4 regions of the Kocuria gwangalliensis genome follow, and region 1 is predicted to be linked to each of the others. Evidence: riboswitches for the same ligand, from Rfam matches in the RefSeq annotation. Region 1 holds a riboswitch; each other region holds the start of a gene.

Region 1 (7,710 bases):
GCCGAACAAGGTTCTGATGACCCCTCATATGCGGCGGTCAACCGCGCGCGGCCAGGACCTCCGCGATCGCGTCCAGTGCTTCCTCGTTCTGCAACGAGGAGCGGTCGCCCAGGCTCTGACCCTCGTACAGCTGGGTCAACAGGCGACGGGTGATCTTCCCCGAACGGGTCTTCGGGAGGTCCGGGACGGCGATGACCTCGCGGGGTTTCGCGATGGGGCCGATCTCCTGCGCCACATGAGCGCGCAGCTCTTCCCGGACCTCATCCGCGGACAGTGACTGCGCCTGTGCCGTGAGCACCACGTAGGCCAGCACGGCGTGCCCCGTCACCGCGTCGCGAATGGGGGTCGCGCCAGCCTCCACCACGTGCGGGTGGGTCACCAGGGCGGACTCGATCTCAATGGTCGACAGTCTGTGCCCGGACACGTTGATCACATCGTCCACGCGGCCCAGGATGTACAGGTCACCCTCGTCATCGGTGCGAGCGCCGTCCCCGGCCAGGAACCAGCCGCGCTCACCGTAGGCCGCCCAGTACGAGGACAGGTAGCGCTGCGGATCGCCCCACACCGTGCGGGCCATGGACGGACCGGTCTTGTCGATCACGGCATAGCCCTGCAGGTTGGGGCCCACTTCCTCACCGGACTCGTCGAGCACACGCACCGAGATTCCCGGGACGGCGCGCGTAGCACTTCCGGGCTTCAGGGAGGTGTGCGCAGCGGCGTCGTCGAACGTGCCGGGAGGGGCGAATTGCGGATCATGCGGGCGCGGGGAGGCCACGCACGAGCCGGTTTCGGACTGCCACCACGTGTCCACGAACGGGACCTCGTCGCGGCCCACCTGCGCTCGCAGCCAGCGCCACGCCTCGGGGTTGATGGACTCGCCCACCGATCCGAGCAGACGAATGGACGAGAGGTTGTAGACCTGCGGCAGACCCTTGGGAAAGGCACCCATGAGCGAGCGGATCAGCGTGGGCGCGGTGTAGTAATTGGTCACCCCGTAGCGTTCGATGACCTCGAAGTGACGACCGTAATCCGGAGTGTTGGGCGTGCCCTCGTAAATCACCTCGGACACGCCGTTGACCAGCGGGCCGTAGATCTCGTAGGTGTGCGCGGTGACCCACGCGAGGTCCGCGGTGCACCAGTGAACGGTTGAATCGACTTTGGCGGGATCGTTGACGGCGGAGAGTTCGTCCGGGCGCAGCACACCGTGGGCATCGGGCACGTCCGGGAGCAGATCGAACATCAGGGCGTGCGTGTACGCGGTCTGCACCAGGTACCCGCCCGTCGTGTGGACCAGGCCCTTGGGCTTCCCCGTGGTGCCGGAGGTGTAAATGATGAACAGGGGCGTCTCGGCGTCGAAGGCCTCGGGCACATGCACGTCCGGAACATCCGCGGTCAGCTCGTGCCACCACACGTCGCGCCCGCGCGTCCACGGCACGGTGTCCTCTTCCTTGGAGCGCAGCCCGCGGGTGCCGCGCGGCAGATCCATGCGACCGGGCCGGGAGGTGCGGCGCACCACGATCACGTGCTCGATATCGTTCGTGCCGCTGCAGGCCTGGTCCGCGTTGGTCTTCACGGGGACCACGACGCCGCGCCGGTTCTGCCCGTCCGTGGTCACCAACACCTTGGCGCCGGTGTCCTCCACACGGAACCTGAGGGCCTCGGCGGAGAAGCCTCCGAACACGAGCGAGTGAATTGCGCCGATCCGAGCGCACGCGAGCGTGATGATGACGGTCTCGGGAATCACCGGGAGGTAGATGACCACGCGGTCACCCTTTTCCACACCGAGTTTCAGCAGGGCGTTGGCGGCCTTGGAGACCTCGCGCTGCAGGTCCGCGTAGGTGTAGACCAGGCGGTCACCGGGTTCACCCTCGAAGTACAGGGCCACGTGATGGCCGCGGCCTGCCTCAACATGGCGATCCACGCAGTTGTAGGAGACGTTGAGTTTGCCGCCCTCGAACCAGGCAATCTCGGGGACGGAGAGGATGTCGTTGCCGTCCTCGTCCGCGCCGATCTTCTGCGGCTTGGCGAAGCGGTGGGTCGTGTGCCACGGTTCGGCCCAGTCCAGCCGGGTCGCCTGCTCGGCCCAGAACTCCTCGCGGGCATCATCCGAGATCAGCGCGGGATTGGGCGTGGGGGAATGAGGGTCTGAGTAGGAAGTAATCTCGATCAACTCCATCGTCTCCTGGCATTAGCACCTTGTATCGCACGGGTACCGGTTGCTGCGACGTCAACGAGCCAGGTCTCTCGGCCGCTCCGGATGGGAACCGTTCCATTCAACGTCCCGGGAGGCCGCCGCCGCAAATCGAGTCGGGACTACAGAACCCGCGGGGCCTCGATCAGCGGGCAGGTGTTCATGACCACCTTCACCCCGGCGGCCTTGGCCCGCGCCGCGGCGGTCTGATCGGACACGCCCAGCTGCAACCACACCGCACCGGCGCCGATCTCGATGGCCTGATCCACCACGTCTCCCACGCGCCGGGAGTTCACGAAACAGTCGACCACGTCCACGTGGCCCGGAATCTCCTTGAGTGAGCGATAACCGGTCTCGCCGTGCACGGATTCCCCGGCAAGGTTCACGGGGATGATTTCCTGCCCGAACTCCTCACGGATCCGCCGGGACACCGCATAGGCCGGCCGGGTGCGGTTACTGGACAACCCCACAACGGCCCACCGCCCCGGGGTGGTGAGTAGCTCGCGAATCAGGTCCGGATCGTTGACGTGGCGATCACTCATACAACCATCGTCTCACCGCGCATCCGCTCGATCCTTATGTTTCACGGGTCGGTGCGGAAACGGTACAGTGGAGCCCAGAACGATCATGAGTTCCGACGCACAGCCCTGGCTTGTCGGACGGCAACCCTCTCCCGTAGCGGGGTGCCCCAGGTGAGGATCGGGCCGCATGACACACCGCATGCGGCAAGTACGGCGCCACACAAACGCGCTGGACCCGCAGAGTAGGCCGCCGTAGGTGGCGCACGGGGCGCGGGTCGCGTTCAACCCGAAGGGGCACCCATGACCAAGAAGCGGATCTCCGTCAACGCCTTTGACATGACCTGCGTGGACCACCAGAGCTTCGGCCTGTGGCGTCACCCGCGGTCCAAGGCCACCGAGTACAACACCATTGAGTACTGGACCAACCTGGCCAAGACGCTGGAGAAGGGCAAGTTCGACGCGCTCTTCCTGGCCGATGTGGTGGGCATCTACGACATCTACAAGAACTCCGCCGCGCCCTCCGTGACGGACGGCGCGCAGGTTCCCGTGAACGACCCGTTCATGCAGATCTCCGCGATGGCGGCCGTGACCGAGCACCTGGGCTTCGGCGTGACGAGTGCGGTGACCTACGAGCAGCCCTACACACTGGCCCGCAAGTACGCGACCCTGGACCACCTGACCAAGGGTCGCGTGGGCTTCAACGTGGTGACCTCCTACCTGCCCTCCGCGGCGGAGAATCAGGGTCTGCCGCGCCAGATCGAGCACGATACCCGCTACGAGATCGCCGAAGAGTTCCTCGACGTCTGCTACAAACTCTGGGAAGGTTCCTGGGAGGACGGCGCCGTGGTCGAGGACCGCGAGGCCGGTATCTATGCCGATCCCCAAAAGGTGCACCCGATCCAGCACCAGGGCAAGTACTTCACCGTCCCGGGTGCCGCGCTCACCGAGCCGTCCGCGCAGCGCACCCCGCTGATCTTCCAGGCCGGTGCGTCATCGCGCGGTCAGGCGTTCGCGGGTCGTCACGCGGAGGCCGTGTTCGTGGGCGGTCTGCGTCCGGACCTCACTCGGTTCGTCACGGACAAGATCCGGGAGCAGGCCGAGGCCCAGGGCCGCCACCGCGACGACATCAAGATCTACGCGATGCTCTCGGTGGTCGTGGCCGAGACCGAGGAGGAGGCCCAGGAGAAGTACCGGGAGTACCTCTCCTACGTGGACCTGGAGGCATCTCAGGCGATCATCGGCGGCTGGTCCGGCGTGGACCTCAGCCAGTTCGACGAGGACGAGGCCCTCAACTACGTCAAGACCGACTCCATCCAGTCCTTCCTGACCCCGTTCACGTTGCAGTCCAAGGACAAGAAGTGGACCCGCGAGGAGATCGCCAAGCACTGCGCCCTGGGTGGCATGGGTGACGTGATCGTCGGTTCGCCGGAATCCGTGGCCGATCAGCTCGAGGAATGGGTTGACGAGGGTGGCCTGGACGGCATCAACCTGGCCTACCACGTGAGCCCCGGCTCCTTCGAGGACTTCGTGGAGTACGTGGTTCCCGAGTTGCAGAAGCGCGGTCGCTACCGCACCGAGTACGAGGGCTCCACCCTGCGCGAGTCCCTCTACGGCGCCGGCCAGCCCCGGGTCATGGACAGCCACCCCGCGGCCCAGTACCGCGGCGCGTTCGCGGACAAGCCCTCCGTGGCGGACACCGCCGCTCGCGAGCTGGTGGGCTAACAACCCGTTTGACCGCGCCGCCCGGTCGCCTTTCCCGCAAAGGCGACCGGGCGGCGTCGTGTCTTCCGGGCTGCGCAAAGCCCACCCGAGCCATCGCCGCCTACAGTGGGGGCTAAGTCCGCGGGACGCGGGCCGGACCCGTCGCTACGAAGGAGTGGCCATGAAGGTTTTTGCGCACAAAGAACCGGGAGCACCCGCCGAGGAACTGGAGGTGGAGCGTCCCGAGCTGGACGGCTCCGCGGTGATCGTTCGGGTGACCCATTCGGGAGTCTGCCACTCGGACGTCCATTGCCAGGACGGGTACTTCGACCTGGGGGACGCCGGCCGGTACGAACTCACCGCGGCGGGCGCGCGGTACCCGGTGGTGTTGGGGCACGAGATCGTGGGGGAAGTGGTGGCCGCGGGACCGGACGCCACGCTCACGCCCGGGGACACCAAGTTCATCGTGTTCCCGTGGATCGGCTGCGGTGACTGCCATGCATGCTCTGAGGACCGCGAGAATTACTGCAGCCGCCGCAAGCGCAACCTGTCCGTGCAGTTACGGGGCGGGTACGCGGAAGAGGTCTACCTTCCGGATGAGCGCTACCTGGTGCCCCTCGGTGACATTGATCCTTCCTTCGGGGCCACGCTCGCGTGTTCGGGACTGACGTCCTACTCCGCCGCGAAGAAGATCATGCCGGTCCCCGCGGACGAGCCCGTGGCGGTCATCGGTGCCGGCGGCGTGGGTCTCATGACCATCGCGGTGCTCAGGGCCCTGGGGCATCAGAACATCGTGGCCGTGGACATGAGTGAGGCCGCACTGGCCAATGCCACCAAGATCGGGGCCTCGGCCACCGTGACTGTGGGCGGGCAAAACCTGGTGACGGAGATCGTCACGGCGGGTGGTGGCAAGATCGCCGCGGCCATCGACCTGGTCAACAACGGGGACACGTCCAACGCTGCCCTGTTCGCCATGGCCAACGGGGGGACCCTGGTCAGCGTGGGCCTGTTCGGTGGGCAGTACAAATTCCCCACGGCCCTGGCCGCGTTCAACCTCCTCAACATCCGCGGTAACTTTGTGGGCAGCCTTCCCGAGCTCAAAGAACTCGTCCAGCTCGCCCAGGACGCGAACCTCCCCGTTCCGCCCATCAAGGAGGCCCCGCTGAACGCCCAGGAGGTCAACGCCGCTCTGGACGGGTTGCGTCAGCGCACCCTGAACGGTCGCGCGGTCCTGGTGGCACCCTGATCCGACCGTGCGTTGCGGTCCTGCCCCGCGCACTGACGACGCCGCTGCCGTGACCTTTTCGAGCGCAAGGTCGCGGCAGCGGCGTCGTCGGCGTTAAAGCAAAGCCGAGGTGAGGCGACAGACATTCTCCACGTACTTGTGTCGCAGGGGGCGGTTGTTCCAGGCGTCGAGGTCCAGCAGGGTCGAGGACGCTTTGAATTGGCCCACGACCTCCTCCATGCGGTCGTGGAAGTCCTGGCCCACAATCATCACGGACACCTCAAGGTCCAGGGCAAAGGATCGCTCGTCCATGTTGGAGGAGCCGATCACGCTGATCAGGTCGTCCACGAGCACGAACTTGGCGTGCAGCACCGTGGGCGAGCTGTAACGGTAGATCTTCACGCCGGCTTCCGCGAGTTCGGAGTAGTAGGAATTCTGGGCGTTCCGTGCCAGGAACTGGTCCGAGGACTCACCCACGAAAATCTCCACGTCCACCCCGGACTGCGCCTCGGTGGTGAGCGCGTGCAGCAGGGACTCGTCCGGCACGAAGTACGGACTGGAGATCACCACGCGCCGGTTGGCGTTGTAAATGAGGTGGTTGAACAGCCGCAGGTTGTTCTCGGTCGTGAACCCGGGACCGGAGGGGACCACCTGGGCGTACACGGGGGCCTCCACGTTCGGTAGGACCTCGGTGGCCTCGTCCAGGAGCAGATCGTCGGTCTCCGAGTACCAGTCGGAGACGAACACCGCGTTGAGCTCGGCAACCACGGGCCCGGAGCAGCGGATCATCAGATCCTTCCATTCCAGGCCGCGGCGGATGTTCTTCTTCTTGTTGTAGGAGCGGTGAATGATGTTCTGCGAACCGGTGTAGGCAATGGACCCGTCCACCACCAGGATCTTGCGGTGATTACGCAGGTCCGGGCGCTGCCACTCACCGCGCCACGGGCGGATCGGTAGCATGCGCCGCCAGGGGATGCCGGAGGCATTGAAACGGCGTACGAGTTCCGCGTACCCGGGGTAACCCAGCGAACCCACGTGGTCGATCAGGATGCGCACCCGGACACCACGGTCATGCGCCCGCACCAGGGAATCCAGCAGCACCCGGGACACCCGATCCGTGGCCACGATGTAGAACTCGAAGTGCACGTAATCGGTGGCCCGATCCACATCACGGGCCATGCGCTCCATGGACTCGTGGTTGTCCGTGACAATGTCGAAGCCATTACCGCCCACCATGGGCAACGCGCCCAGCTGATAGTTCAGCTTGGCGGTTGTGGTGACCCATTCGGGTAGGTCGTCGAATTCCTTGCCCAGGGAGAAATCCTCGGGGGTGTTCTCCCGGATGATGTCGTTCATCTTGGCCTGCTTCTCCATCCGCTTTCGCGGCAGGCGAGAAGAACCAATGACCAGGAACAACAACAACCCCGCGTAGGGCAGGAGAAAAATGGCCAGCAACCACGCCAGAGCGACCGACGGTCTGCGCTGATGGGGAATCCAGCCAAGCGCACCGATTCGGAGCAACAGGTCGATGACGACCAGGATCACCAGGATCCACTCAGGGACGGTGTCCGGGGAGAACAGGTCGTACGGGGCCCAGGGGAACATAGCCGACTAACTCAGTTGCTGGAACGCATCTCCGGGCGGGGATGCACATATGTGGCTTCAAACCCGTCACTCGGACATTCGCTGAAGCCGTTCTTGAGCAGCAGCTTCCGTGCGGGCTCATTGCCCCACGGAACCGACGCGTTCACGGCCTTGACCTGGGGATTCTGGAAGGCCAACTCCACCAGATAGGGGAGCACCTCGTCCGCGTACCCCTCATTCTGGCGGCCCGGTATCACGGAGCCCACGACCTCGAGTTCGTGGTCAATGGGCGGGCCCACGAAACCCGCCATGCCGATGACCTGGCCCGAGGCGGCATCCACCACGGCGAACATCGAGTACATGGTCTCGGTGAAGAAATAGCTGCCGGCGTCCAATGCCGTATGAGCCCAGTCCTGATCCTCGGGAGTCGGGAACCCCTGAGCGAACTGCGCCAAATCCGCTCGATCCGCAATCGCCTCGAGCTCGTC
Region 2 (7,710 bases), on a different contig from region 1:
CGCGCCGGTGGAGAGGTAGAGGAACGGCGCCTTGGGATGGTGGTTGCGCAGCCGCTCCATCAGCACCGCCATGCCCGGGGTGGGTGTGCGTGCATGCTCGTTGAGTACGAACGAGTTCCACGCCGCCAGCATGGGGCGCGGCAGGGCGGTGACCATCACGGTGTCGTCCACGTCGGAGACCACGCCGACACTCTGATTCTCCGAGACGATGGTGACCCTGGCCTCGGTGACCTCGGACCCATCGGTTTGCATATAGACGGTGTAGACACCCGGCTCCATGCTCACCTGCAGGTCCGCGTCGATCACGCCGCCCTTGTCGGCCATCAAATGGAACTCGTGATCCCCCAGCCACACGTTGACATGGGCGAAGGCCAGCGGAATGGAGGTGAAAGAACGCCAGCCACGGATGAACTCGGTGGAGTCGTCGGTGGCCGCGATCAATTGCCGGGTCTTGAGCAGCACACGTCCCAGCACGCGGACGTGCCGGGTGCTGCCGTAACCGTCGAACGCGAGCATGGTGGGAAGGTCACCGCGCTGCTCGGCGCGCGCCTGTCGCCACCGGTGCAGCTTCTGCTCCCACCGATAGCCGATGTTGATGGCCTCTTCCGTAACCTGATCTACGGTCTGAAAAAGGTCCCCGCTACCGGTGTGTTTCGCCATGCTTCACAGTCTCCCACAGCTGTTCCCGCGCACGACGCCGCCGCGTACCGTGCCGTGGTTCGGCCCGGCCCGCGGCGGCACCCGGGGGTTCGCGAGCGCCGTCGGCGTCGAACTCAGCCGCGTACGTAGCGCGGGAAGCGTTCGGGGCGTTCGATGGGCTGGGTCTCGGGGGCCATGTCGATGCCGAGGTCCTTGGCGAAAATCAGGCGGGTACCCGTGTAGATGCGATCGGTGCGCTCATCGAGTTCGAACACGCGGGCCCCGCGCAGGGTGTGCTGGTCCCGGGTGCCGTCGTTGAGACCGTACGTGCCGAAGCCCGTGCCCGGCCCGTACCCGAGTTCGATGCCGAAGTAGTTTCCCATGTAGGTGTTGATGTGATCGTGACCGCAGTACATGCCCAGGATGTCGCCGCGTTCCTTGGCTGCGGCGTAGATGCCGGAGTTGATCATGGCGGTGTAGACGTTCTCGTGCTTCTCCCCCACGATTCCGTGGCGTTTCACGGCGGCCGCGTGGCCTTGATCGTCGGAGGTGAACTGCTGGCCGTACCACATGTGGTGGTGCTCCCACGTGGGGATGTGGAAGTACATGAGACCCGGGATCTTCTTCCCGTAGCGGCGTTCGGTCTCCGCGGAGAGATCGTTGTACCAGCGGATCTGCTGGGGTCGGATCCAGTCGTAGCCCATGAGTCCCTCGCGATCCTGGCCGCCGGGCTTGTCTTCCGCGTAGCGGCCGGAATCCAGCAGCCACACCGCGAAGGCGGGGGCGTTACCCCGGGAGGCGCGGATCAGTAACTGGGCATTGGACGAGCCGAAGACCTTCTGGTCGTCACCGGGGTTGAGGTTGTGTTTGTACTGGCGTACGAACTCAACCAACTGGGGTTCGTACATGCTGGTGCCGTTGTCCTCGGTGGAGTCCTCGTCGTGGTTGCCGAACGTCACGGCCCACTTGATGCCCCGGGATTCCATGGGTAGCACCACGTTGTTGATGGCCTGTTTGACCTCGCGGTCGGTGCGCGGGGAGCCGTTGATCACGTCCCCGTTGATCAGGGCGAACTGGGGTTTCTCCCGATCCAAAACCTGGCTCATGAATTCAACGGTGCGCCGATCGGTGAGCGGGCCGTCCTGGGTGTCGTTGAACTGGACGATCTTGAATGTGCCGTTCTTACCGAAGGACAGCGGCATCTGACCGTGCCCCTGGCCGTGACGCTGGGCCACCGTGGCTGGTGCCGCTTGGGCGGCGGTGGGTGCGGCGCTGAGGACGCCTGCGGCGGCGAGCGCGCTGCCTCCGGTGATCAGGTTCCGGCGGCTGGGGCGAGGGGTGTTCTCGGACATGTCTGCTCCTGGTGTGAGGAAATCCTGGCTGCTGATGGCGGCTGCTGACTCACACCGTAGGGAGCGTGAGTTAAGAGGCTGTGACCTGGGGGTTTCGTGCAGGCGCACGGCTGGGGTTGGGTTGGGAACCCAGCACCGTGGTGGGATCGGGCAGTGTCTCCGGGCGGGTCATGTCCCACGCGCGCACCGCTTGCACACCGATGCCCCGGGGGCCGGTACGGCGGGTGTGGCCGTGGATCAGGAGCATGGTGGGGGCGAACAGCACGTGTCCGGACAGGGCCTGCGCCTCGTCGAAGAAGGTGCAGTCCACCGCACCCGAACCGTCGTCCACGGAAATGAACACTACGCGCTTACCGCTGCGCATGGGTGGGGTCATGGTGGAGACCCGTGCTCCTGCCACCACTACTTCGGTGCCGCTGCGCAGTCCCAGCAGCTCCTCTGCCCGGGTGACCCCGTAGGAGCGCAAGAGGGCGGCATGGCCGTCCATGAGGTGGGCGGAGACCTCGATGTTCATGGTGTCCAGTTCCGCGCGCACCTTTTCCTCGGTGCTGGGTTCTGGTTGTTCCGGCGGCAGTCCGGTCAGTTCCAGGTCCCCCAGTGGGAGGCTCAGCTGACCGGGGCCGGGTTGGCCCTTGGCGGAGGCGCTGCGGGTGGTGGCCGGCTGATCGGCCCGCCGGGTCAGGTGGGTCACCAGATCGGCGCGGGAGGCGCGAGCGCCGGAGGTGTTCAGGAGACTGTCCAGGGCCCCGGCCGAGGCCAGTCGCTGCAGGCTCCGCCGGGAGGGTCTGGCCCGGGTGCGCACATCCGTGAGGGTGGTGTAGGGCTGACCGGTCACGATCCGTTCGATTTCCGGGCTGCTGATTCCGGTGAGGCTGGTGAGGGATATGCGGATCCCCCAGGCCCCGCCGCGGGTGTAGGGGATGCCCCCGTCCAGGTCTCCGGGTTCCACGGTGCCCGGCCGGGGGCTCACGGGTTCGATGCGGTGGTGGTCCACGCTGCGGTTGATGTCCGGGCCGAGCACGGGGATTCCCATGCGCCGGGCCTCCCCCACGAGTAACCGGGCCGGGTACATGCCCGGGTCGTGTTCCCAGACCCCGGCCATGAAGGCTTCCGGGTGGTGGGTTTTCAACCACGCGGACTGGTAGGTGGGTACGGCGAAGGCCACGCCGTGGGCCTTGCAGAACCCGAAGCTGCCGAACGCGTGCAGGATGCCCCACACCTTGTCCACGGTCTGCGCGTCGTAGCCGCGGGCGAGTGCCCCGCTGCGGAAGGTGTCCTCCACGCGCTGTTCGGTTTCCGAGCCGAGTTTGCGCCGCCATTCATCCGCGGTGGCCAGTCCGCAACCGGTCATCCGGTCCATCATGCGCATGATCTGCTCGTGGTAGACGGCCACCCCGCGGGTCTCCTTGAGAATGTCCACCAGGTCTGGGTGGGGGTATTCGGGGGTGCTCCAGCCGTGGCGGGAGTTGAGGTAGGGGCGCACCATGGATGCCTGCATGGGCCCGGGGCGGAACAGGGAGATGTCCACGATCAAGTCGTTGAATTCCTCCGGGCCCATGGTGCCGATCAGTTCGCGCTGTCCCGGGGATTCGATCTGGAAGCACCCCAGGGTGTGGGTGGAGCTGATGAGTCGGAAGGTGTCCGGGTCGTCGCGGGGCATGGCGTCCAGATCCGGAGCGGGGCGCTCGGGTTCCATCCGTGCCACTTCCTGGACCGCGTAGGCCAGGGTGGATTGCATGCGCACGCCCAGGATGTCGAGCTTGATCAGGCCCATGGGGTCCATGTCGTGTTTATCGAATTGGGACATGGGCAACCCGATGCCACTGGCCTGCACCGGCGTGCGGTTCAACAGGGTTGCGTCCGAGAGGATCACCCCGCACGGGTGCATGGAGATGTGGCGGGGCAGCCGGTCCAGGCGTTCGGTCAGATCCACCAGCAGGTCCAGTTGCCGGTTGGCCTTGAGTTCATCGGCCAGGCGAGTCAGCTCGGGACGCTGGGCGATTTCTTCGCGCAGGGTGGCCCCCGGGACCCGCCACAGTTGCTCCGCAATATGGTCCACGATCTCCTGTCCCATCCCCAGTGCCAACCCGGCATCCCGCACGGCGCCCCTGGAACGGTAGGCGTTCTGCATGCTCATGAGCGTGACCCGGCTGCTGCCGAAGCGTTGGAAGATCTCGTGGTAGATCCTGTGCCGTTGCGCGCTCTCCATGTCTATGTCGATGTCCGGCAAGGTGCTACGCCGCGGTGAGAGGAAACGTTCGAACACCAGGTCGTATTCGAGCGGGTCCACCGGGGAGATCCCCAGCAGGTGCACCACCAGGGACGACACCGCCGACCCGCGGGCCGCATGCCGGACCTTCAGCTGGGTCATCAGTTCGGAGACCTCCGAGACGGTCAGGAAGTACCCGGCGAACCCCAACTGCGCGATCACGTCCAGCTCACGGTCCATCCGCGAGCGCAGCGATTCCCCGCTCAGGCCGGGGACGGTGCGGTCCCAGTTCTGGCGGGAGTGGAATCGTTCCAGGCCGGTGTAGCAGCGGGTCCTGAGTTGGGCATTGGGGTCTGCGCTGAGGCCGATGACGGAGGCCTCCGGGATCACGGGCTGTCCCGCGTGCAGGTCCGTGACGGGGTCCTGGCTGCAGCGTTCGGCCAGCCGGTAGGTGTCCGCGAGCAGGTGCGCGGCCCCGGGGGCGCCCAGGTCCGCGGCCGAGGAGATCTCGTGGGCGAGCCGGATCATCTGCGCGGTGTCCTTGAGCCAGCCCTGTCCCGTGGGTTGCAGTACCCCGGGGTCCGAACCGGCCAGTTCTTTCAGGGACATCAGTGTGCGAGCGGCGTCCAGCACGTCCGCGGTGACGGCCTGCCCGGGGTGGGCGTAGCGCACGGCGTTGGTGAGGATCACCGGCAGCCCGGCCTCACGTCCCACGGTGAGCATCCGCACGGCGTGACCGGTGCTGAGGGTACTGCCCTGCGGTGCCAGGTGGGTTGCGGTCTCCACAATGAGGCACCCCGCCGGTAGTACGCGCTTCCACGCGCGCAGGGCCGTGCGCGCGGCCCGGTACCGGCGCCGGACCAACAGTGATCCCACGTCCGAGTCCGGGCCCGTGAGCACCACCAGGCCGGGAGCTCCCCCGCCCGCGGCGCGGTGTACGTGGCGGGCGATCTGGTCGCGGGTCAGTCCGATGGGGTGGGCGCCATGGTGGTCGTGGCCCCGGTGGGCTGCGGACACCAACCGGCACAGTGCCGCGTACCCGGCCCCTCCGTTGCCACCGGTGGCCAGCACCACCACGCGCCCGATCACCCGGGGCGGCGGCGCAGTGCCGCGCCGGGGACGACCGTTCTGACCCTGCCGGCCGGTGGCGGCTCCAGCGCGTTTCCCCGACGACGCCGCTACCGGCCCCAGCAGCGCCAGGTCCACTCCCAGCACGGGAGCCACCCCGTGCTGTTGGCAGGCCAGCACGTGTTTGACCACCCCGTACAAGCCGTCCCGGTCCGTGCACGCCAGGATCTGCGCCCCGTGGGACGCCGCTACCTGGGCGAGCTCCTGGGGGCGAGCCACGCCGTAGTGCGCGCTGTAGGCGGTGGCCACGCGCAAATGAGGAAAACGCATACCTCATATTCGAAACTTTGTTCTATTAATGTCAAACCCCCTGGTCAGCCACGAGCCACCAGTGACCGGTGATCTCATGACGCACCAATTCCAGCGTGCGAGGTTCCACGGCCCCGCGTTGAGTCGCCTGGACGCGCCAGTGCTGCCGGTCCACCACGGACTGCCCGCTTTCCCGCGGAACCCTATCTTCCAGCTCCCACCAGCGGCGACGTTCATACCAGCGCTGCGGCGGGGCCGTGATGCGGTGCAGTCTGCCGCGAAACACCAGCTCGCACGGAGCTCCCGCTTCATCGCAGTGCACCTCGCAAGGCTGGCCCCAACCCTCGTCGAGCCGCACCGCGCCGTGCGTCTTGCTCCGCGTGAGGTCCGTATGTTCTACCGCAGTCAGTACCGTCATGACTCGTCCACCCTCCCGGTGTATTCGAAACTTTATTCGACTACCGTGAGAGTGCCAAGGGTCGCTGACACGCATAAGCGGAACATCCCGAAAGGCCCCGGAAAGCCCCGACGGCCACCACGATGCCCGGCGGCCGTGCCGTACGGAACGTCGTCGTACAAGGCGTCGTTGTACCGGCAGTCACAAAACTTCATCATTTACGGTGCTCAACGTTCGTATGGTTAGGTTCACGCCATAAGAATCACGAGTTCCGGTGCGAAGCCCTGGCTGGCCGGACGGCAACCCTCAGACGCTGTCGTGGGGTGCCCCAGGTGATGATTCGGCCCGCCGTCAGTTCCGGCGCGGGCAAGGACGGCGTCCGGCTCACCAGCACTGCTCCGTGACGCCCCGTCATGAGGAGTGTCATGGCCCCCACCACATCCCCGGTGCCCACGGTCACCGATTCATCACCCACCCGACAGGCCCGACCCGCCACGGATCACGCGCTCTCAAACGTAGGAGCGGCGGTGCGCGACAAGAAGCGCGTGCTCGCGGCGTCCTTCGTGGGCACGACCATCGAGTGGTACGACTTTTATTTGTACGGCGCCGCCGCCGCTCTGGTGTTCAGTCATTATTTCTTCCCGCAGGGTTCGGGCGTGGGGTCGATCATCGCCTCGTTCGCGACCTTTGCCATTGCGTTCTTCTTCCGTCCCCTGGGTGGCATCATTGCCGGGCACCTGGGTGACCGGATCGGCCGTAAGGCGTTGCTGGTCGCGTCCCTGTTGATCATGGGCGTGGCCACCACGGTGATTGGTCTGTTGCCGGGCTTCTCACAGATCGGCTGGTTCGCCGTGGCCCTGTTGGTCGCCTGCCGCATTGCGCAGGGGTTGTCCGCCGGCATGGAGTGGGGCGGTTCGGCGGTGCTCTCCGTGGAACACGCACCCAAGGGCCTGCGCGGGTTGTTCGGCTCCTTCACCCAGGTCGGTTCGGCCGCCGGTATGCTGCTGGCCACCTCGTTCTTCGCCGTGCTGCAGGGCCTCACCACCGCCGAGCAGTTCCAGGCCTGGGGCTGGCGCGTACCCTTCCTGTTCTCGGCCGTGCTCGTGATCATCGGCCTGATCATCCGCGCCGGCATTACGGACGCCGAGGAATTCCAGGAGGTCAGGCGCGAAAAGACCGCGGCGGCGTCGCCGGTGCGCGAAGTGCTCACCCAGCACACCCGCGGCGTGATCGTGTGCATTGGTCAGCGCATGATCCAGCCGGCCATTTTCTCCATCCTCACCGTCTACACGCTCACCTACGTGACCCAGCAACGCGGCGCGAGCCAGTGGGTCATGATTTCCATCCTGATCGCCGCCGCCGTGGGTCTGGTGGGCGGCCCGTTCTGGGGTTGGCTCTCGGACCGCGTGGGACGACGCCGCATGTCCGTGATCGCCGCCGCGGCCATTGGCGTGTTCGTGTGGCCGTACTTCTACTTCCTGGACCACGGGCCTCTCGTTCTCCTTCCGTTGGTGTACCTGATCGGCATGGCCGTGCTGCACGACAGCATTTACGGCCCCCAGGCCGCACTGTTCGCCGAGCAGTTCCCCACGCACCTGCGCTACTCCGGGGTGTCCCTGGGCTACCAAGTGGGCACCATCCTCTCCGGGGGCCTCACGCCCATGATTGCCGCGTGGCTCGTGGCCACCGGCGGCTCCCCCTGGTTGCTGTGCGGCTACCTGAGCCTGCTGGCCGTG
Region 3 (7,710 bases), on a different contig from region 1:
AGAACTCAACTTTTCACGGGTAGACGACGGCGCGAAGACACCCAGGGATGGGAACGAGCGTAGGTGGCCTAACGGAGCATGATGAAGACTTCGAACATGATTCGCCGTGGTGCCGCTGCTCTCGTGATCGGCGGTGCAGCCGTGGGTGCCATGGCCATGCCGGCCAACGCAGCTCCCGTTTCGACCTGGGACGCCCTCGCCGAGTGCGAGTCCGGCGGCAACTGGGGCACCTCCACCGGTAACGGTTTCAGCGGCGGCCTTCAGTTCACCCCGTCCACCTGGGCAGCTTTCGGTGGCTCCGGAGATCCGTCTTCGGCTTCCAAGTCCGAGCAGATCCGCGTTGCTGAAAACGTTCAGGCCGGTCAGGGCTGGGGCGCATGGCCCGCATGCTCCGCCAAGCTGGGCCTGTCCGGCGGCGGCGGGGGCTACACCCCCGAGCAGCCCGTGGCTGCTGCCGCTGCCGTGGCTCCGCAGTCCACCGAGGTCCAGCAGGCTGCTCCGGCTGCCGTTGCCGAGGCTCCCGTGGCTGCTCCGGCTGCCCCGGTTGAGGCGGCCGAGGTTGCTGCCCCCGCCGCTGTGGAGTACACCGCTCCGGCCGCTGCCGTGGCCCCGGCTGCTTCGACCGGTGCTTCCTACACCGTTCAGGCCGGCGACACCCTGGGTTCCATTGCCGCCAAGCTCGGCGTGAACGGTGGCTGGGAGGCTCTCTACGCTTCCAACGCTGATGCCGTGGCTGACGCCAACCTGATCTTCCCGGGCCAGGTCCTGAACATTCCTGCCTGATCGATCTGAACATCCTCGGGATGTTTGATTCCCGCTAGCGGGTCTCCGCTGCAGGATCACCAAAGGTCCCCTTTCGCATGATGCGGAAGGGGACCTTTACAGATCTTCGGGTAATTATGAAAATGAAAGAATAATCACATGATGGTGGACACGGTAATCATTGGCGGCGGCATAGCGGGCTTGTCATTGGCGTCCGAACTCGCGGATCGCAGGGGATCCGGGGCGGGAATCATGCTTGTCGAAGCGGAGGCCGATCTGGCGCATCACACCTCCTCACGATCGGCTCAGCAGCTCATCCCCAGCTATGGCCCGGAACCGGTTCTCGAACTGACCAGGCTCACGATTCCCGACCTGGTGGAGCCCACCCACGCGGTTCCGGCCCCGCTGGCGTGGCCCAGCCCCTTCGTGGTGACGGGTTCACTCGCCGACGTCGCTGCGGAGACCGTTCCGGGGCTGCGCACCTTGTCCAGTGCGGAACTTGTCGAGTACTGCCCCGAGCTGGCGGACAACCCCGAGCGTTACCGGGCGGCAATCATCGACGATTCCGCGGTACGGACCAATGCCACCGCGCTCGTGGAGTGGCACCGGCAACGCGCAGAGCGGGCCGGGGTCCGGATCATCACGGGCGCCACGGTCACCGCGGCCAGGCCCGCCGGTGACGGCGCGTGGGCATTGACCGCCGGTGGCGATGACCTGACGGCTCGCACGGTGGTCAACGCGGCGGGTGCGTGGGCGGATCACGTGGCCGGATTGTTCGGTGCGGTGCCGCAGAGCTTGCAGCCGCTGCGGAGGACCGCTGCCCTGGTTTCCCTCAGCCAGCCCCTGGGTCCGACACATCCCATGGTCGAGGACGCCACGTCCGGTTGGTATTACCGCCCCGATGCGGACGGCGCCATGATCTCGTGGGGAGAGGCCGAACCCAGCCCCGCGTGTGATGCCCAGCCACGTCCGTCGGCCATTGATGAACTGATCGAGACCGTCCAGCGGGAAACAACCATGAGGATCACGGGTGTCCGCAAGGCGTGGACCGGGCTGCGCACCGAGACGCCGTCCGACGTGCCCGTCTGCGGCTGGGACCCACGGGCCGGCAATCTACTGTGGCTCGCGGGCCAGGGAGGTTACGGTTTCCAGACGAGCAGCGCCCTGGCTCGCGCCGCCACGGATCTGCTGGTGGACGGCCGGATCGGGAACTGGCTCAGTGCGGAATCCGCGGCCGCTCTGCAACCTCGGCCGGCCACCAGCTGACCGACGGGGAAATCACTTAGCCCGCAACGCCCAACGTGTCGGCCAGCCACGCGTACTCCCACGCCGTGTCCTTCCACTGGGAGTAGCGCCCGGAGGCACCGCCGTGGCCACCGGCCATTTCGCAGCGCAGCAGCACGGTCTCCGGGTGTTCGGCGTGCTCGCGCAACGCGGCCACCCACTTGGCCGGTTCCACGTAGAGCACCCGGGTGTCGTTGAGGCTCGTCACGGCCAGAATGGGCGGGTAGTCGGCGGCGCGGAGGTTCTCGTAGGGCGAGTAGGAGCGCATGTAGTCGTAGACCTGCGGGTCCGCCACGGGGTTGCCCCACTCCTCCCATTCCAGGGCGGTCAGGGGAAGCTCGGGCATCAACATGGACGTCAAGGGATCCACGAACGGGACCGCGGCCAGCGCACCGCAGTACAGGTCGGGGGCCAGGTTCAGTACCGCGCCCACGAGCAACCCGCCCGCGGAACCGCCGAGAACCGCGATGTGAGCGGCGTCGACATCCGGCCGTTCGGCAAGGTGGCGGGTGACCGCGACGTAATCGGTGAAGGTGTTCTTCTTGGTGAGCTTCTTGCCGCGGTCGTACCAGGAGCGGCCCAGCTCGCCGCCGCCGCGCACGTGGGCCACGGCCCACACCACACCGCGATCGAGCAGCGACAGCCGGGAGATGGAGAATCCCGGGTCGGTGCTGGTCTCGTAGGAGCCGTAGGCGTACTGGATCACGGGAGCCGGGACGGTGGTGTCCAGGTCCGCGCGCCGCACCAGGGAGATCGGGATGCGTGTGCCGTCTTCGGCCACGGCCCAGTCGCGTTCCACCGTGTAATCGGTGCGCTCATACCCACCGAGCACCGTGGCTTCGCGGCGCAGGATGGGCTCACCCACGCCGAACTCACCCACACCCCGGTGTCCGGGGCCAGCCGTGGGGATGTCATAGATCCGCGGGGGCGTCACGAAGGACGTGTAGGACACCCGCACCACGGGGTTGTCGTAGCGGGCGGAGACGAGCGAGGCGGTGAAGAGCTCCTCGTCGAAGTCCGGTTCCGTACCGGTCAGGCCCTGCGAGCCGGCGGTGCCGTCCAGCAAGGACTCGAGGGCCGCGCGCGGGATGAGCCGCACCCGCGGGGTCGTCTCGGCACGCAGGGACACCACCAGATGCGTGGCCGTGGGCTCACACACCTCGATCCGGGCCTGTTCGCTGCCGGGAACCACGTCGACGAGATCGACATCGGTGATACTCGAACCGGCCTGGGACAGCGGCATGAGACTGACGCGGGAGTTCGGCGCCTGGTAGTCGTGTGTGAGCAGGACATAGTCGGTGCCGGCCACGGTGATGGGTTCGGCCGAGTACAACACACGGTCACTTTCCGGAATCAGGGTGAGCCACTCTTGGTGCGGCTCGGCCACGGGGCGGATGCGGTACTCGCCGTACTCGGAGCACGCGGAGACCACCATGAGCCACTTCTTGTCCGCGGACAGTTCCACGCCCAGCCACAGGCCGGGATTGTCCTCCTGGTACAACAATTCGTCCTGCTCGGAGGCGGTACCGATCACGTGTCGGTACACGCGCCAGGGCCGCCAGGAATCGTCGACCACCGTGTAGATCAGCTGTGCGGCGTCGGGCGTGAGGAACGCGCCGTAGGAGGTCTGCTCGATCCGGTCGGGCAGCAACTGCCCGGTGACCAGATCCTTGACGTACACCGTGAACCGCTCGTCTCCGGCGGTGTCCTCGGACCAGGCCAGGTGGGTTCCGTCCTCGGAGACACTGAATGCGCCCAAGGCATAGAACTCATGGCCCTCGGAAGCGGCATTCGCGTCCAGCAGCGTTTGTTCCCCGGGCAACGTCACACCGGGCTCCACCGTGGGAGGTGTCCAGGCAAGTTCAGGGTCCCCGACGTCGGATGCGGGGAACCTGCAGAAGACCTGATGCGCCCCACCCTCGACCGTGCGGGCGAAGTACCACCACGCTCCGTTGCGGGAGGGCACGGACATGTCGGTTTCCCGGGTGCGGTTCTTGATCTCACCGTAAATGTCCTCGCGCAACGGTTGCAGGTGCGCCGTCACGGCCTCCGCGTACTCGTTCTCGCGGTCCAGGTGCGCCCGCACGTCGTCTGAGTCCTTGTCTCGCAGCCACTCGAAATGATCCTCGAACACATGATCATGAAAACTGCGGTTAATGGTGCGTCGAACGGCTACGGGGTACGCGGGCATCTCGGAACTCATGACCCCAGTCTAGGGAGCACGGCACAATGGTGTTCGTGTTGACCGAAACCCCACAGCCACGACCCGCCCGTGACGGACCCGCCCGCTCCGAGGTGTGGTTCCACATTGTGTTGGTCCTGGGTGTGTCCTTGGGGTCCTCGGCGGTGTATGCCGTGTTGAACCTGGCCGAGACGCTGTCGCGGGGCCCACTCACGGATGCCGAGGCGACCTTGAATCAGGTCCTGAGCCCGGTTCCGGCCATTGATCTGCTTCGGCAACTTGCGAGCATCGGTTTCGCTCTGGTCCCCGTGTTGCTCGCCCTCTACCTTCTGGCCGGTTCGTTACCGGGTATCGCAGTGGTGCTGCGGCGGATCGGCGTGGACGGTCGCCGCCCGTGGCGGGACGCGGTCTGGGGCGTCGGGTTGTTCCTGGCCATGGGCGTGGGAACCCTGGTCCTCTACCAGACAGGCAGGGCGCTGGGGGTCACGGCCGCCATCACCACCTCGGCTCTGAACGAGCACTGGTGGACGGTGCCCGTGCTGATCCTGTCCGCGCTGCGTCACAGTGTGGTCGAGGAAATCATCGTGGTCGCGTTCCTGTGCGATCGGTTGCGGCGCATCGGCTGGTCCTGGGTCACGATCGCGGTACTCACGTCCCTCTTCCGCGCCAGCTATCACCTCTACCAAGGCTTTGGCCCCGCGCTGGGCAACCTGATCATGGGTCTGGTGTTCGTGTGGGTGTACCGCCGCTACGGTCGCCTCGCGCCCTTGCTGATTGCCCATGCGCTGCTCGACATCACCGGTTTCCTGCTCCCGCAACTGCTCGCGCGTTGACAAAGGACGACGCCGCTGCCGCGCCCCTGTCGCGTAGCAGGGTGCGGCAGCGGCGTCGGCGGGAAAATTCAGATGGTGACCAGGCCGTCCGGGGTGGCGAAAGAAACCTCCATGACACCGGGTGTGCCGTTGGGTGAGCACCAGGTGACGTCCAAGGCGGCCAGGACGTTCTCGACGGGGCCGCCCAGCCATTCGGTGACGCGCTCGGGAGAACCGGCGATCTCCATGCCGGCCAACCGGACGTCCGTGATCTGCGCCTGGGAAGGGTGCATGTCGGGCTCGGAATCAAAGCGGATCATGAACGGCAACTGTGGGTCGGCGATCAGACCCTTGACCCCGATCTGGTGCCACTCCAACTGGCGGCCGTCCGGGAAGAGCCGGGCACCGGGAACGGAGGGGCGGCCGAGCTTGTCCTCGAAGGGGGCCAGGTCCGCGACCTCGACCACCCAACCGAGCCAACCGCCGCCGGCTGCGGAGCGGGCGCGCACGGCCTGACCGAACGGGGCCTTCTCCGCGGCGGGGTGCTCCAGCACCTCGACGACCTCCACGTACTGGTGGTCGGTGAGCGGCAGGATCATGTTCCGAGTCCCGAAGCGCGGGTGGATTCCGCCCTTGACCGGCTCGATCCCTAGCTGATCGGCAATCCGTTCCGTGGTGGCTTCGAGACCATCGGATTGAGCTGCGAATGAGACATGATCCAGTTTCATGCTGTCATGGTGGCACCGCGCGGGATGGTCGCCAAATCGGGGCGTGAAACATGTCCGTGTGATGCGGGTAACTCAGCTTGACGTTCGAGGTACCGGCTCCGGACAATGAAGAGCAGGTCACGAGAGTCAGCGACAAGCCCCAGCTAGCTGACCGGCAACCCTCCCTCCGCGGTGGGGTGCCCTGGGTGAGGACCGGGCCGCATCGGAACAATCCGATGCCGGCAAGCGCGGGTCACAGGTGCCCGATCGCTGCACGGGCACCGTGCTGCGGATCGTTCACCGGGCCCCTGATCCCGAGAAAGGGAGTGCGGTATGAGTCCCGCAGCCACCCCGTCCCAGCCCCAGGGCTGGGCTTTCGAAACCCGTCAAATCCACGCGGGGCAGGAACCCGATCCCACCACGGGATCGCGGGCACTACCCATCCACCAGACCACCTCGTACGTGTTCCCAGATGCGGAAACCGCGGCCATGCGCTTTGCCCTGGCCGAACTGGGCCCCATTTACACGCGCCTGACCAACCCCACGACCGAAGTGGTGGAGAACCGCGTGGCTTCTCTGGAGGGCGGCGTGGGCGCGCTCATGCTCAGCTCGGGTCAAGCGGCGTCCACCTTTGCGATCCTCAACCTGGGCGGCGCCGGAACCCACGTGGTGGCCAGCCCGTCCATGTACGGCGGCACCTACAACCTGCTGCGTCACACCCTGCCCAAGATGGGCGTGGAGACCACGTTCGTGTCCGACCCTGACGATCCCGAGGCGTGGCGCGCCGCGGTCAAACCCAACACGGTCGCGTTCTTCGGGGAAACCATTCCCAATCCTCGCAATGACGTGCTGGACATCGAGGCGGTCGCCGCGGTGGCCCATGAGTCGGGTGTGCCGCTGATCGTGGACAACACGATTGCCACGCCGTACTTGATTCGGCCCATTGAATGGGGCGCGGACATCGTGGTTCATTCCGCCACCAAATTCATGGGCGGGCACGGCACCTCCATCGGCGGCATGATCGTGGACGCCGGCAACTTCGACTTCGGGCGGGACCCGCAGCGTTTCCCGGCCTTCAACGAACCGGACGAGTCCTACAACGGCCTGGTGTACGCCCAGGCGCTCGGCAAGGACGGTATTTTCGGGGTGAACCTGTCCTTCGTCCTCAAGGCGCGCGTGCAGTTGCTGCGCGACCTGGGCTCCTCGATCTCCCCGTTCAACGCGTTCCTCATCGAGCAGGGCATTGAGACGTTGTCCCTGCGCATGGACCGCCACGTGGCCAACGCCCAGAAGGTGGCCGAGTGGCTCGAAGCGCGCGACGACGTTCGCGCGGTCTCCTACGCCGGACTCGCGTCCTCGCCGTGGCACGAGCGCGCTGAGAAGTACGCGCCCAAGGGTGCCGGTTCCGTGCTCGGTTTCGTGCTCGACGGCGGTCGCGAGGCTGGAACTGCCTTCGTGGACGCCCTGACACTGCATTCCAACGTGGCCAACATCGGCGATGCTCGCTCCCTGGTGATCCACCCGGCGTCCACCACCCACTCACAGCTGACCGACGACGAACAGCGGGCCACCGGCATCGAACCCGGGTTCGTCCGGTTGTCCGTGGGTCTGGAGAACATCAACGACATCCTCGCGGACCTGGAGTCCGGATTCGAGGCCGTGGCCGCGCTGGGCGGCGCGGGGGCGTCGTCGTCGGCCGAATCCGGAGAGGGAGGAACACAGGCGTGACCATCGTGGGAGGCGGAACCACCGACTCACTCGTCCGCGAGGACGGCGTGGTGGGTTACATCAACGTGGGTCCCTTGACCTTGGAGTCCGGCTACCGCCTCCCTCGTGCGCGTCTGGCCTACGAAACATGGGGGCGGCTCAACGAGGACGCGTCCAACGCAGTGCTCATCGAGCACGCCCTGACCGGGGATTCCCACGTGGCACGGGGACAATCTCGCGATCACGCACCCGAGGT
Region 4 (7,710 bases), on a different contig from region 1:
CAGGGTCTTGACGCGCCCGTCCAGGCATTCCTGGAACCCGGTGACCTCGGAGACCTCGGTGACGGGCACGCCCGCTTGGGAGATCCGCCGCGCCGTGGAACCGGTCGAGACGATACTCACCCCGGCCTCGTGCAGGCCGCGCGCAAGCTCCTCCAGACCGGTCTTGTCATACACGGAAATCAAGGCGCGCTTGAGGGGTACGCGGTCCAGCTGAATTGAATTCACAGAAACTCCAGGAGAGGTAGGGGTGGTGCCGGTGCCACAGAAAAGTCTACGACTGCTCTTCACCGGGTCGGTCAAAGGTAACCTCGCGGCTCAGCGTCGCCAGGGCATTCACGAGGAGACCGCGTTCGGCGGATTTGATGCGTTCATGCAGGGTTTCCTCGGTATCCTCCGGGGTGACCGGCACGGCCGCCTGGGCCAGGATCGGGCCGGCATCCACGTCGGCCACGACCTCGTGCACTGAGGCACCGGTGACCTTGACACCGAAGTTCAGGGCGTCCCGCACGGCGTGCGCGCCCGGGAACGACGGCAGGAGCGAGGGGTGCGTGTTGATGATCCTGCCGGCGAAACGCGCCACCAGGTGGGCGTCCACGATGCGCATGAATCCGGCGAACACCACGCGGTCCGGGTTGTAGCCGGCAATGGCGCGTTCCAGGCTCCGGTTCCACTGCTCCCGCTCCGGGTAGTTCGCCAGCGGCACCAGGAACGTGTCGATCCCGGCGGCTTCCGCGCGTTTCAGGCCGGCGCAGGGTTTGTCCGCGCCGACCGCCACGATGTCCACGTCCACGTCGCCCTTGTGCAGCGCATCAATGATTGCCTGCAAATTTGTACCGGAACCGGAAACCATGACCACGAGTCGCATACCGATCATGCTAACGATTTTCCGCGGTCCGCCCGGACCCGGCCGCTGCCTTACAGTGGAGATCATGCAAGATTCCGACAGCCCAGACACAGCACACGCGTCCTCCCGTTTGAGGCTTTCCGGTTTGGCAGCGGGACTCGCCCTGTTGTCCTCCGCCCTGGTGACCGGTCACGTGTGGTCCACGGCCGTGGGCGTGGTCATGGCGTTGGCCGCCGTTGTCCTGGGCATTGTGGTGCTGAGTACGTCCCGCACAATGCAGCCCCGGTTGTTCATCACGTTTCTGGCCATCCTGGCCATAGTGTGGGGCGCGTTCAATGCCTTTGGCGGCGGGGCGCGCTTGGCCGTGTGGCCGGCCTCGCAGGTCTACCAGGAGTGCGCCTCCTCTGCCCTGACGCTGTCCTCCACCAGCCACTGTCAGCGTCAGCTCACGGACAACATTTGGAATTACCTCTCCGGCACGGAGTTGGAGACCGGTCCGGGGGAATCATCGCCGGGGCCCACGCCGTCGGCATCGCCCACCGCGTGGGAGTCCCCCGCATCGGCCGAGTCTCCCGAATCCGCCCAGCCACTGTCGAACACGGCAACACCGGCGCCGTCCGCCGTGGTTGGCTCCGCTTCACCCGCCTCCTGAGCGGTCACCGCCGTCGACCCGTTCGCATCCCACGGAACGCGGTTCCGGTCGCCGCCGACGCCGCTCGAACCAGTTCCGGTCCGGGTCTCGTCGGTCCGGGGCCGGGACTGCGCCGGATTGTCGGTCTGCAACGGTTCCTGACTATCGGGCCGCGCGTCCGCCCCGGGGACTCGCAGCCGGGCGGCCTTTCGCTTGGCTGATTTCTTGGCCGCGCGCCTCTGCCGGGCTTCCGCCTTCCTGGCCTGCTTGGCTTCCACCTTGGCGGCCCGGGCAGCGCCGGAGACTTCCACGCCGTGGCGCCGCCGGTCTTCGGGATCAGAATCACCCTGGGGCGGCTCTTCCAGGGAACTGTTCCACGGGTTCTTCCGATAGCCCTCGCGTTCGAGCCACGGGCCCAGGATGTATCCGATCACACCGCCGGCAGTGATTTCGGCGCCGGTCCACAGGAACACGTGCCACGCATTGGGCCCGAGGTCCGTGAGCCTCCCCAGGCCCAGCGATCCGTGGGACAACCACGCGAGCAATGCCACGAGGCCCGCACCGATCGCGGCGATGAACGCAACGGTCAGCAGGGCCGACAGAATGAACGTGAACCACCGCATGGGCAACCTGATGGCCATCCAGTCGTCCAGGTGGTTCTCGCCCTCGCGCAGGAACCACCAGCCCGCGAGCACTCCGGCGAGGACCGGTAGCACCACCACGGCGGAGGCATAGACCCATGGATCACCCTCCGGCAGGGCTGCGAACGGCGGGAACTGCGGCAGCGCACCCAGTGAATTCTCGAACGGGGAGGCGAGTGCGCCCTCCCCGATCGAGAATCCGGCCCCGCTGACCCAAGCGGCAGCCCACACGACCATGTTGGGCAGGTAGCCGAACTGCAGTGCCGTGAGGGCGGTGTCACCGGCGGCGCCCGTGCCCAATTGCTGGTACACAGCAATGATCCGGTCCCAGTTCCACACCAGCGTTACCGCGGTGACCAGTGCACCCGCGGCGATCACGGCCACTGCGGACAGGAACCCCGCGCGTACCACTGCCCAGAGGTAGGAACCCGCCCACCTGGAGTACTGGCTGGTGCGCTGGATCCACGATGCGGCGTCGGCACCCAGGATCGCGGCGAGCGAGCGCGAAACGCTCCACCCGCCGACCAACGTCCCCAGGCCCGCGGGAATCAAGGGGAACACCGCCCCGGCCGGCACGCTGACCGACACGTGTTCGGTGCTACTCACGAGCGCCACGAGGGCACCGATCAGCGCGTAGCTGACCATGCCGGCGAAGAAGGGGATCAGGAACTGGCCGCGCCAGCACGCGCGGGCAATCCTCCTCCCCGCAATGACCGACAGTGCAAACGGTATGAGGGTGAGACCCAGGGGGACCAGGGTGAGAGTTCCACCCCCTGAGGACAGGTCGATGCCCTGGATCGCCGCCATGGTCAACGGCGTACAGTGCGCCACCAACCACACCTGACCCGCGAGCTGCAATCCACCCAGCACACCCAATGAATCGAAGCCACCGGCCAGCCACACCGCCGCCATCACCACCCCGGTGAGCAACAGGCTCACGGCCGCCACGGCCATGAGTTCAATCACTCCTTGCAACCAAAGGGGCATGGGGAATCCGCCCTCGCGGCCACCCTGGGGAGAGCCGGGCGAGGGCGGTGTAGTGGGTGAATCCCCGGGGTCACTGTTTCGGCGGCGCTGCGAGCGCTCGCGGACCCCGGGCAGGGTGTTGGAAAAGGTGGGGAAGTTCATCGCCCCCCATCTTTCCACGTCCCCGCCGGAGTTGGCCCAGACTTCACCGACAGGTCACCGGGGCGTGGGCATCCGGTGACCCGACCGGGCCACCGTATTAATCGTGAGAATCGCAGTGGTTGCCGAACAGTTCCTCCCACACATCAATGGCGTGACGCATTCCGTGGTTCGAGTCCTGGACCATCTGCGGGCGCAGGGCCACGAGGCCATGGTCATTGCCCCGTCCTACGACAAACTCAGCTCCCTGGGATCCGTGGACACCATGGACGGTGTCAGGGTCCAACGCATCGCGTCCATTCCGCTCACCGGATACCCGGACGTCCGCGTGGCCAGTTGCACGGTCGCCCGCATGCAACGAATCCTGACCCGTTTCCAGCCGGACGTCGTTCACGTGGCCTCGCCCTTCGTCCTGGGGTGGCAGGCCATTCAGGCGGCCAGGAACTTGGGATTGCCGTGCGCCACCATTTACCAGACGGACATCCCCGGATACGCGGCGCGGTACGGTGCGCCCGTTCTGGAGAACGTGTTGTGGAGCCACGTGCGGAACATGCACAATTCCTCGACCCTGACCCTGGCGCCGTCCACGGCCTCCATTTCCCAGTTGCATGAACACGGTGTGCAGCGTGTGCGGATGTGGCGGCGCGGGGTGGACACTCGCCGGTTCGATCCAACTCGCCGCGATCAGGACTGGCGCGAACGCGTGGGCGGCGGGCGCAAGCTCGTGGGCTACGTGGGTCGTCTGGCACCCGAGAAACAGGTTCAGGACCTCGTGGTGCTGGACTCGCTGCCCGACACCCGACTGGTGATCATCGGGTCGGGGCCGGAAAAGGAGAAGTTGCGCACGTTGTTTCCCAACGCGCACTTCGCGGGATTCCTGGACGGTGACGCATTGGCCACCGCCATGGCCTCCCTGGACGTGTTCGTCCACTCCGGTGAACACGAAACCTTCTGCCAGACGATCCAGGAAGCCATGGCCAGCGCGGTACCCGTGGTGACGGTCGGTCGGGGAGGACCCGTGGACCTTGTCGATTCATCCCGCAACGGTTGGCTGTACAAGCCCGGCGATACCGAAATGCTCCGCGCTCGTGTGGCGGACCTCGTGGGTGACAACGCTAAACGCGCCGCTTTCTCCCGCACTGCGTATGACACCGTGCAGACCCGCACGTGGACCGCCGTGTGTGATCAGCTCATGGAGCACTATGCACAGGCGCAAACCGTGGCCTCCCGCGCGCCCAGGTTCTCCACAACCACCTCCTGATCGGTGGTGCACAATCCATTCGTTGGTTAACTTTTGGTGACGTTATATGTCACCCCCTGGTTTCCCATGCCGTCGACCCGCTACGCTCGAATCCAGCTTCACGAGATGCGCTCTGGTGTTCGGTGTTGAAACCGCACACCTGTCGGGCTCCAACCCGGCGCACGCCAACCCTTGGTTCAGGGGTGGTTTGGATGACGAAGCGGCTGGGGCGCAACCGCGTGCGCAGCAAGAACCTCCCTGTACGAAGGCACACTACTGATGAAGAACATTCAACAATTACGCACAAAGACCGAGTCCCCTCGAGAACAATGGGTTGACGTCACCGTCGACATCGACCCCGACCACCACATGGTGCGTCTCATAGAATCAAACGGGGACATCCACGAATATCTGAGCAACAACGTTCGAGCCCTGGCCCACGCTGCCGCCCACAATCGAGGCCGCGCCCAGTGGTGCGAGAAGTACCGGCAACTACTGGTTCCCGGGGCGTCCAACGTTTCCGGTGGCATTGCGTTCTACAAGCTGGAACCGAAACCGGTGGCGCTCAGCGCCTGATCGGGGCCTCATCCGTGTTCTCACGCCGCGCCTAGTGCGCGGGCAGCTCCTGATCCTGGGTAATCAGCTCCGCGGCGCGCTCGCCGATCATGAAGACCGTGATGTTGGGATTCACGGTCACCAGTTCCGGCATCACTGACGCATCGGCCACGCGCAACCCGCTCACACCCTTGACACGCAGTTGGGGATCCAGCGGTGACTCCTGATCCTCGACCGGGCCCATCCGGCAGGAACCAGCAGGGTGGTACACGGTGTTGTGGGTGCGCTTGATGTACTCGGCGATCTCCTCGTCCGTCTGTACGTCCTGACCCGGAAAGAGTTCCTCGCCGGCCCATTCGGAGAGCCCGGACTGCGCGACGATCTCCCGCGCCTTACGAATGCCCGCGGTCATGATGCGCAGGTCGTAACCCTCGGGATCGGTGAAGTACCGGGGATCCACCCGGGGCTTGTCCCGGTAATCACGCGTGCGCAGACGCACGGTGCCGCGCGAACGGGCGTGTGTGACATTGGGGGTCAGGCAGAAGGCGTTGTCCGCGGTGGGGTAACCGTGGCGGAACGTGTGCATGTCGAAGTTCACGCTGCCGTAATGCATCATCAGGTCCGGGCGGTCCAGGCCGTCATCCACCTGGGCGAACAGGCCGATCTCCCACCACTGGGTGGAGTCCTCCACCATGGGCTGTTTGGCCTCCCACTGGATCACGGCCTCGGGGTGATCCTGAAGGTGTGAACCCACACCCGGGGAGTCCACGAGCACGTCCACGCCCACCTCGGTGAGATGCTCGGCCGGGCCGATGCCCGAGAGCATGAGCAGCTTGGGCGTGTCGATGGCGCCGGCGGAGACGATCACCTCGCGGTTGGCCGAGAGCACGTGAGCGCGACCAAAGGCGTCATCCGTGATCTCCACGCCGGTGGCACGCCGGTTCTCGTCGAAGACAATGCGCTTGGCCTGGGTGCCGGTCAGGACGGTGAGGTTCGTACGCTCCCGGATCGGGTGCAGGTAGCTCACCGACGACGACGCTCGGGTACCGTCCTCGCGCGCGTTGATCTGGAAGAAGTTCGCGCCCTGGGTCACCGTCTTGCCGGTGTTGAAGTCCGCGCGCGGAATCCCGGCCTGTTCGGCGGCGTCGAGCACCGCCACGCCGCACGGGTCCACGGCGGGGACCTGGCGTAACCGCACCGGTCCGTCATGGCCGTGGTGGGAACCGGGATCCTCGTTGTTCTCGAGTTTCTTGTACAGCCGGAATGCCATCTCCGCGTTCCAGCCCTCCACTGCGAAGGTGGATTCCCACTCGTCGATGTCCTCGGACGGGGCCCAGAACGCAATGCATGAGTTGTGGGACGAGCACCCACCCAGCACCTTGGCGCGGGCCATGCGCATGTAGGAGTTACCGTTCTCCTGCGCTTCGATCGGGTAGTCCCAGTCGTAACCGGATTCCAGCAGCTCCATCCAGCGGTTGAGCGTTAGAACTTCGGGCACGTTCTCATCATGGGCGCCCGCTTCGAGCAGGGCCACGCTCACGTCCGGGTTCTCGCTCAGGCGCGCCGCGATCACGGCGCCCGCCGAGCCTGCTCCGACAACAATGTAATCGTAGGTAGCCACGTTTTCTGTGGTGGTCACGGTTTCTCCCATGGGTCGTTGTTCCGTGGTCGGTGAGATCCAGCGAAACGACTCAGCGTTCGGCAAACCAACCGGTCACCGCGGGGCGGGTGTTCTGGTAGATGTGCTTGGTCTCCTGGTACTCGGCCAGACCGTGGAAGCCCAGTTCGCGCCCCACACCGGAGTGCTTCATGCCGCCCCATTCCGCCTGCGGCAGATACGGGCCGAAGTCGTTGATCCACACGGTGCCGTGGCGCAGTTTGCCGGCCACGCGCTGTGCACGGCCCGCGTCCTGTGTCCACACCGCACCGGCCAGTCCGTAGTTGGTGTCGTTGGCGATCACGATTGCTTCTTCCTCGGTACGGAAGGTCTCCACGGTCACGGTGGGTCCAAAGGCCTCGTCATGCACGCAGTCCATTTCCCGAGTGCACTGGTCGATCACGGTGGGCAGGTAGAACACGCCGTCGCTCAAATCCAGCAAACCGTCCGCCGACGGTCCTTCCGCGAAGCCACCGCCGCAACGCACTCGTGCGCCCTGCTCACGGGCCCGCTCCACGTAGGCGTGGACCTTGTCGCGGTGGGCTTCGGAAATCAACGCGCCGGTCTCGGCCTTCTCATCGAACGGCCCGCCCAACCGGATTTGTTCGGCTCGGCGCACCAGGTCGGTCACGAACTTCTCGGCCATGGATTCCTCGATCACCAAGCGCGCCCCGGCCGAGCAGACCTGGCCGGAGTGGATGAAGGCGCCGTTGAGCGCGTTGTCCAGGGCGGCGTCGTAATCCGCGTCGGCAAAGATCACGTTGGGGTTCTTACCGCCCAGCTCCAGGGCCACCTTCTTGACCGTCGACGCCGCCTCGGCAGCGATCACACGACCGGTCACCAGGCCGCCGGTGAAGGAGACGAGGTCCACGCGCGGATCGCTGGACAGCGGTGCACCCGCCTGCGCGCCGGCACCCAGCACCAGGTTGCCCACACCCGCGGGCAGCCCGACGTCCTCGAGCACCCGCATCATGAGGATCGAGGTGTGCGGGGTGAGTTCGGCCGGCTTGAGCACAA

What was found. A riboswitch is a leader RNA that binds a small molecule or an ion and turns the genes downstream of it on or off. The one in region 1 is predicted to bind S-adenosylmethionine.
Region 2: it holds a riboswitch for S-adenosylmethionine, as region 1 does, so the genes downstream of both, ABEA06_RS03770 (MFS transporter) here and ABEA06_RS12715 (LLM class flavin-dependent oxidoreductase) in region 1, are expected to answer to the same signal.
Region 3: it holds a riboswitch for S-adenosylmethionine, as region 1 does, so the genes downstream of both, ABEA06_RS07005 (bifunctional o-acetylhomoserine/o-acetylserine sulfhydrylase) here and ABEA06_RS12715 (LLM class flavin-dependent oxidoreductase) in region 1, are expected to answer to the same signal.
Region 4: it holds a riboswitch for S-adenosylmethionine, as region 1 does, so the genes downstream of both, ABEA06_RS14155 (hypothetical protein) here and ABEA06_RS12715 (LLM class flavin-dependent oxidoreductase) in region 1, are expected to answer to the same signal.

The regions. Positions count from the first base shown of each region.
Region 1 is NZ_BAABLN010000035.1:22,443-30,152, reverse strand. It holds gene ABEA06_RS12725 (AMP-binding protein) at 38-2,176, opposite strand; SAM riboswitch class I at 2,170-2,264, opposite strand; gene ABEA06_RS12720 (CoA-binding protein) at 2,314-2,733, opposite strand; SAM riboswitch class IV at 2,815-2,929, shown strand; gene ABEA06_RS12715 (LLM class flavin-dependent oxidoreductase) at 3,013-4,434, shown strand; gene ABEA06_RS12710 (alcohol dehydrogenase) at 4,595-5,659, shown strand; gene cls (cardiolipin synthase) at 5,753-7,243, opposite strand; gene ABEA06_RS12700 (GNAT family N-acetyltransferase) at 7,255-7,710, opposite strand, start outside.
Region 2 is NZ_BAABLN010000008.1:102,427-110,136, forward strand. It holds gene ABEA06_RS03750 (App1 family protein) at 1-660, opposite strand, end outside; gene ABEA06_RS03755 (metallophosphoesterase family protein) at 774-1,991, opposite strand; gene ABEA06_RS03760 (DNA polymerase III subunit alpha) at 2,062-5,598, opposite strand; gene ABEA06_RS03765 (DUF6504 family protein) at 5,630-5,995, opposite strand; SAM riboswitch class IV at 6,235-6,353, shown strand; gene ABEA06_RS03770 (MFS transporter) at 6,400-7,710, shown strand, end outside.
Region 3 is NZ_BAABLN010000014.1:155,308-163,017, forward strand. It holds gene ABEA06_RS06980 (transglycosylase family protein) at 97-783, shown strand; gene ABEA06_RS06985 (NAD(P)/FAD-dependent oxidoreductase) at 922-2,028, shown strand; gene ABEA06_RS06990 (S9 family peptidase) at 2,045-4,249, opposite strand; gene ABEA06_RS06995 (CPBP family intramembrane glutamic endopeptidase) at 4,276-5,061, shown strand; gene ABEA06_RS07000 (VOC family protein) at 5,130-5,768, opposite strand; SAM riboswitch class IV at 5,884-6,002, shown strand; gene ABEA06_RS07005 (bifunctional o-acetylhomoserine/o-acetylserine sulfhydrylase) at 6,081-7,475, shown strand; gene metX (homoserine O-acetyltransferase MetX) at 7,472-7,710, shown strand, end outside.
Region 4 is NZ_BAABLN010000071.1:9,761-17,470, forward strand. It holds gene purH (bifunctional phosphoribosylaminoimidazolecarboxamide formyltransferase/IMP cyclohydrolase) at 1-225, opposite strand, end outside; gene purN (phosphoribosylglycinamide formyltransferase) at 272-865, opposite strand; gene ABEA06_RS14145 (cell division protein PerM) at 1,310-3,103, opposite strand; gene ABEA06_RS14150 (glycosyltransferase family 4 protein) at 3,348-4,502, shown strand; SAM riboswitch class IV at 4,599-4,740, shown strand; gene ABEA06_RS14155 (hypothetical protein) at 4,761-5,057, shown strand; gene ABEA06_RS14160 (GMC family oxidoreductase) at 5,089-6,675, opposite strand; gene ABEA06_RS14165 (aldehyde dehydrogenase family protein) at 6,728-7,710, opposite strand, start outside.